Regions from separate parts of the Faecalibacterium hominis (ex Afrizal et al. 2022) genome, predicted to be linked through region 1. Evidence: a T-box and tRNA genes for the amino acid it is inferred to sense, from the RefSeq annotation. Region 1 holds a T-box; the other holds one or more tRNA genes.
The links. A T-box is a leader RNA that pairs with one kind of tRNA and senses whether it is charged. The one in region 1 lies ahead of ACKXGA_RS12475 (valine--tRNA ligase), so its partner is inferred to be a tRNA-Val.

Region 1 (3,197 bases):
TTGGTCAGCACCCACTTGTCGCTCATGTCCAGCTTGCTCTCCTCGGGCAGGCCGGGCTGGAAGTCCTCGGGCAGGTTCATCAGGACGAAACGGGTGGCGTTCCACAGCTTATTGGCAAAGTTGCGGGCAGCCTCCACCTTCTTCTCGCTGTAACGCATATCGTTGCCGGGGGTGGAGCCGTCCAGCAGCATGAAGCGCAGTGCATCCGCGCCGTACTGGGCAATGACCTCCAGCGGATCGATGCCGTTGCCCAAGCTCTTGGACATCTTGCGGCCCTGGCTGTCGCGGACGATGCCGTGGATGCAGACGGTGTCGAAGGGTGCCTTGCCGGTGTAGGCCAGGCCGGAGAAGATCATGCGGCTGACCCAGAAGCCGATGATATCATAGCCGGTGACCAAGGTGTTTGTGGGGTAGAAATACTTCAGGTCCGCGCTGTCCTCGTTGGGCCAGCCCAGAGTGCTGAAGGGCCACAGAGCGGAGGAGAACCAGGTATCCAGGGTATCGGGGTCCTGGGTGAAGTGGCTGCCGCCGCACTTGGGGCAGGTGCAGGGCATCTCCTTGGCAACAACGGTCTCGCCGCAGTCATCGCAGTAGAAGGCCGGGATCTGGTGGCCCCACCACAGCTGACGGCTGATGCACCAGTCACGGGTACCCTTCATCCAGTTGAGGTAGTTCTTGGTAAAGCGCTCGGGCACAAACTTGATCTCGCCCTTCTCCACGCTCTCAATGGCAGGCTTTGCCAGCGGCTCCATCTTGACGAACCACTGCTTGGAGACCATGGGCTCGATGGTGGAGTGGCAGCGGTAGCAGGTGCCCACCTCGTGCTTCAGGGGCTCGATCTCCTTCAGGAAGCCGCCCTCCTTCAGGTCTGCCAGAATGGCCTTGCGGGCCTCGAGGGTGGTCATGCCGGCGTACTTGCCGCAGTCCAGCACCTCAGGCTCGTTCACGGTGTTCTTGCCTGCGGCAAACAGTGCATCGGCAGCGGCCTTATCGGCAGCACCGGTCATGTGGCCGTCGTAGGTAAACACCCGGACGATGGGCAGATCATGGCGCAGACCCACTTCAAAGTCGTTGGGATCGTGGGCGGGGGTGATCTTGACGACACCGGTGCCCTTGGTCATATCAGCGTGCTCGTCGCAGACGATGGGGATCTCCTTGTTCAGCAGGGGCAGGACAACATGGCAGCCGTGGAGGTGGGCATAGCGGGGGTCCTCGCCGTTGATGGCAACAGCGGTATCACCCAGCATGGTCTCGGGGCGGGTGGTTGCCAGCTCCAGCATCTCACCGGTCTCCTTGACCGGGTAGAGCAGGTGCCAGAAGCTGCCGTCCTTTTCCTCGTACTCCACCTCAGCATCCGAGATAGAGGTATTGCAGTGGGGGCACCAGTTGACCATCCGGTTGCCGCGGTAGATCAGGCCCTTGTCGTACAGGCGCACGAACACTTCCTTGACGGCATCCGAGCAGCCCTCGTCCATGGTAAAGCGCTCCCGCTGCCAGTCACAGCTGGTGCCCAGCTTTTTCAGCTGGCTGACGATGCGGTTGCCGTACTTGGTCTTCCAGTCCCAGGCGCGCTCCAGGAAACCGTCGCGGCCCACCATCTCCTTGGTCAGGCCCTCGGCACGCATGGCCTCCACGACCTTGGCCTCGGTGGCAATGGATGCGTGGTCGGTGCCGGGCACCCACAGGGCGGCATAGCCCTGCATCCGCTTGGTGCGGATGAGCACATCCTGCATGGTGTTATCCAACGCATGGCCCATGTGGAGCTGGCCGGTCACGTTCGGAGGGGGCATAACGATGGTGTAAGGCTTCTTGTCGGGGTCCGCTTCCGTGTGGAAGTAGCCGCCGTCCTGCCAGAACTGGTAGATACGGTCTTCCACCTGGCTGGGATCGTACTGTTTTGCGAGTTCTTTCATTGTATCCTCCCAAAAATGTGATGAGTGGGACGAAAAAAGCCGCCCCACGGAACGTTCCATGGGACGGCTGTAAACTACATACCGCGGTACCACCCAAATTGCACCGGCTGCAAACACAGCCCGTGCCCCTTGATGCCCCGGTAACGTGGGGCAGCTCCGAGGGCGGCTACTGGCTTCACCGCCCCTGCTCAAAAGCGACAGTGTGCGGCGCTTACCTGCCGGGCTCTCACCTGACCCCGACTCTCTGCAAGGCGGTTTGCCGCGCACACTCTTTCTCGTTGCATTTATACAAAGAATATAACGTTTTTTTGGCGTTTTGTCAATATGCTCCGAGAACTTCCTGCTTCAATCTGCCGATCAGCCGCTCCATCAGGGCCACCCGGTTGAAGGGGGTCATCAGGTAGAGGCCGTCCGCATACGGCAGGGCGGCCTTTGCCATTTCCAGCGAGATGGCAAGCCCCAGCTCCTCGCCCTGGGCACGGTCGAGCCCGGCAAACTTTTCAATGATCCAGTCCTCCACATGGATGCCGTTGATCTCGTTCTCCATGAAGATGGCGTTGCGCTGGCTGACCACTGGCATGATACCGGCCAGGATCTTTGCATCGACCCCCAGCGTCTCCCGGGATTTTTTCAGGTTTTCCACCGCCTGTGCCGAGAGCACCGGCTGGGTCAGAAAGCCGCTCATGCCGTTTTCCAGCTTCTCCTTTGCCCGGCGCAGCTCCACATCAAAGTTGCGGGCGTTCAGATTCAGGGCACCGAACACGGTCATGGGGCCGGGCATCTCCCGGCCTTCCCCTGCCAGCGAGACGATGTACTGGGCCAGCTTGCGGGAGTTGAACTGGTAAACGTTCTTCACCTCGTCCCGCTCTGCCGTGGGGATGGGATCACCGGTGATGGCCAGCACCTCCCGCACGCCCTCGGCATACAGGCCCAGCAGCAGGGCCTTGGTGGCGTTCAGGTTGCGGTCGCGGCAGGTCATGTGGGGCAGGGTGCACAGCCCCAGCTCCCGGTGGACCCGGCAGGCCACCAGAGAGGAATCCATCCGGGCCTGTGCAATGGGGCAGTCGGCAATGGTCAGCAGGTCAGCGCCCGCCGCCTGCAGCTTTTTTGCCCCTTCCAGATAGCCGGTCAGGTCCGCAGTGCGGGGCGAATCCAGCTCAATGGCAATGACCTTTTCCCCTGCGTTCAGCTTGCGCAGGAATGCGTCCTCGTTTTCCACCGTCTGTTCCTTCACGGTGGAAAACTCTTCTGCCGGAGCCGTTTTTTCCACCACGGGCAGGCTGT
Region 2 (3,197 bases), 1.3 Mb from region 1:
CACATCGTACTCGCCGTCCGGGTAGCGGAAGTTCAGGTGGCGGAACTCGATGCCGCCTTTGGGGTCGGTCAGGTCGGCCACGCCGGGGCGGTCGGCCACATCGATGGGGGCATCCAGCAGCTCAGTGATGCGGTTCAGGGAAGCCCTGCCGCGGCTGGTCTTTTCGATCAGCATGGACACAGCCATGATGGGCCAGACAATGGCCTCAAAGTAGCCGATGTACTCCACCAGCTGGCCGGCGTTGAACCGGCCCTGATAGACCAGATAACCGCCGTAACCCAGAATGATGCAGATCACGGACTCCACGAACAGGGTCACCAGCACCTCCAGCAGGGTGGCGATCTTCGTGTAGGTCACGTTGATCTCCTCGTTTTCCTTGTTCAGCTTCCGGAAGGCCTGCAGTTCCTTGTACTCCTTGACAAAGGCCTTGATGACCGCAATGCCAGAAAAGTTCTCCTGCGCAAAATCGGAAAGGCCGGAGAAGGCCTCCTGCCGCTCCTCCCAGCGCCGGGTCATCACCTTGCTCATCTGGGTGCCGATGGCAAACATGATAAGCGCCGGGATCAGGGCCAGCAGGGTCAGCCGCACGTCCATGGTCCACATCTTATAAAGGGCCAGCAGACCCAGGGTCAGCGCGTCGAAGAACATCAGCACGCCGTCACCAAAGCACTCCTGAATGGTGTCCAGGTCGTTGGTGTACAGGCTCATCAGGTTGCCGACCTTGTTCACCTGATAGTACTGCTGGGACAGCCTGCGGCTGTGGTCGAACATCCGCTCCCGCAGGTCTGCTGCGACCCGCACCGCCGAGCCGAAGAAACAGATGCGCCACAAAAAGCGCCCAATGACCATCAACACCACGATCCAGATCATGGGCAGACAGATGTGCTGCAGCAGCACCTCTTTGGTAAAGAGCAGCGTCTCACCGTTCACCACCACCTGGCCAAGGTTCACCCCGTTGATGACCAGCCGGTAGAGCTGCGGGATCAAAAGCTGGATGTAATCCACCGTCAGCAGGGCGGCAAGGCCCAGCAGCAGTACGGGAGCATGCTTGAGGTAATACCGGTTGATGTACTTGCCGAATATCACTGCGTTTTTCCCTCCTTTTCCAATTCCAAAAAAGCTTTCAACGTACAAAAAAGCCGCTGCATCACACGACGAATCATGTTTTGCAGTGGCTTGTTTGTCTGGAGCGGCCGACGAGGCTCGAACTCGCTACCTCCACCTTGGCAAGGTGGCGCTCTACCAGATGAGCTACGGCCGCATATAAAGTGCCTCCGATCGGAATCGAACCAATGACACGGGGATTTTCAGTCCCCTGCTCTACCGACTGAGCTACAGAGGCATATAAGCTGCTTCCAGAGAAGCAGCAACGACCCGGATCGGGCTCGAACCGACGACCCCCAGCGTGACAGGCTGGTGCTCTAACCAACTGAGCTACCGGGCCACATGGTGGAAGTTAACGGGCTCGAACCGCTGACCCTCTGCTTGTAAGGCAGATGCTCTCCCAGCTGAGCTAAACTTCCACAAAATGGAGCGGCCGACGAGGCTCGAACTCGCTACCTCCACCTTGGCAAGGTGGCGCTCTACCAGATGAGCTACGGCCGCACATTTCATGTGGTCTGCCGGGGTTTCGCTCCCGGCGACGTTGGCTATTATAGCGTAAAACGCAGGCTTTGTCAACAACAAATTTCCAAAAAATCAGACTTTTTGCAAAACACGCCTGTCTGCGCCTGTTTTTCAAAAACAAAGCCGAAACCGGAATGAAACCGAAATGTTTCAGCTTTGCGGCGGCAGACACAAAGAAAATTCGGTTGCTTTCCCTTCTTAAAGAGGTTATAATAAACTTGTCAAAAAGTTGCACAAAAACACGTCTGCTGTGCCGCGCGGGCGGGCAGACGTGTTTTTGTGCCGAGATTTTGCCAGAAAAAAGGAGCAACCGCAATGTACAAGATCACTGAAAAGGTCGCGCTGAACCCCACCGTGACAAAGATGGTCATTGAAGCCCCGCTCATTGCCAAAAAGGCAAAGCCGGGCCAGTTTATCATTGTGCGCCCGTTTGAGGACAGCGAGCGCATCCCCCTGACCGTGGCCGGTTACGACCGCGAAAAGGGCACTGTGGATATCATCTTCCAGATCGTGGGCGGCACCACCATGGAGCTGAACAGCCTGAACGCAGGCGACAGCGTCCATGACTTTGTGGGCCCCCTGGGCCGCGCCACCGAGACCGAGGGCCTGAAAAAGGTCTGTGTTGTGGGCGGCGGCGTGGGCTGCGCCATCGCCCTGCCCATTGCCAAGGAGCTGCATGACCAGGGCTGCACCGTCCACAGCGTCATCGGCTTCCGCAATAAGGATCTGCTCATCCTCGAGGACGAGTTCAACGCCTGCAGTGACGAGCTGCGCATTATGACCGATGACGGCAGCTACGGCACCAAGGGTGTGGTCACTGCCGCTCTGGACGAGCTGGTGGCCGCCGGCAACCAGTATGATCTGGTCATCACCATCGGCCCGCTGATTATGATGAAATTCGTTGTCAAGACCTGCCAGAAGCACGGCCTGAAGAGCATCGTCTCCATGAACCCCATTATGATCGACGGCACCGGCATGTGCGGCGGCTGCCGCCTGACCGTGGGCGGCGAGACCAAGTTTGCCTGCGTGGACGGCCCCGACTTTGACGGTGATCTCGTCGATTTCGACGAAGCCATGGCCCGCGGCACCATGTACCGCCCCTTTGAGGCAAAGGCCCGCGAGAAGGCCTGCAATCTGTTCAAGACTGAGGAGGCAAAGTAAGATGGCTTTCAATATGGATCCCAAAAAGTGCCCCATGCCCACCCAGGACCCCAACGTCCGCAACAAGAACTTTGAGGAAGTTGCACTGGGCTATACCGAAGAGATGGCCGTGAACGAGGCAAAGCGCTGCATCCACTGCAAGAACAAGCCCTGCCAGACCGGCTGCCCCGTTGGCATCGATATCCCCGAGTTCATCGGTCATGTGGCCGAGGGCGACTTTGAAGCCGCCTATCAGGTCATTGCCCGCTCCTCCTCCCTGCCCGCCGTCTGCGGCCGTGTCTGCCCCCAGGAGAGCCAGTGCGAGGGCAAGTGCACCCGCGGCATCAAGAACGAGCCCGTGGGCATCGGCCGCCTGGAGCGCTTTGTGGCCGACTGGCACCGTGAAAACGTCCACACCGCCCCCATCGTGC

Region 2: it encodes a tRNA-Val, which carries the amino acid that the T-box ahead of ACKXGA_RS12475 (valine--tRNA ligase) is inferred to sense. The anticodon was not compared.

What each region holds. Positions count from the first base shown of each region.
Region 1 covers NZ_CP186860.1:2,592,016-2,595,212, reverse strand. Annotated here, with positions in the region: gene ACKXGA_RS12475 (valine--tRNA ligase) at 1-1,913, opposite strand, end outside; T-box leader at 1,970-2,201, opposite strand; gene ACKXGA_RS12470 (bifunctional homocysteine S-methyltransferase/methylenetetrahydrofolate reductase) at 2,233-3,197, opposite strand, start outside.
Region 2 covers NZ_CP186860.1:776,034-779,230, forward strand. Annotated here, with positions in the region: gene ACKXGA_RS03815 (ABC transporter ATP-binding protein) at 1-1,086, opposite strand, end outside; tRNA gene ACKXGA_RS03820 (tRNA-Gly) at 1,186-1,261, opposite strand; tRNA gene ACKXGA_RS03825 (tRNA-Phe) at 1,270-1,342, opposite strand; tRNA gene ACKXGA_RS03830 (tRNA-Asp) at 1,371-1,444, opposite strand; tRNA gene ACKXGA_RS03835 (tRNA-Val) at 1,448-1,523, opposite strand; tRNA gene ACKXGA_RS03840 (tRNA-Gly) at 1,530-1,605, opposite strand; gene ACKXGA_RS03845 (sulfide/dihydroorotate dehydrogenase-like FAD/NAD-binding protein) at 1,942-2,787, shown strand; gene gltA (NADPH-dependent glutamate synthase) at 2,789-3,197, shown strand, end outside.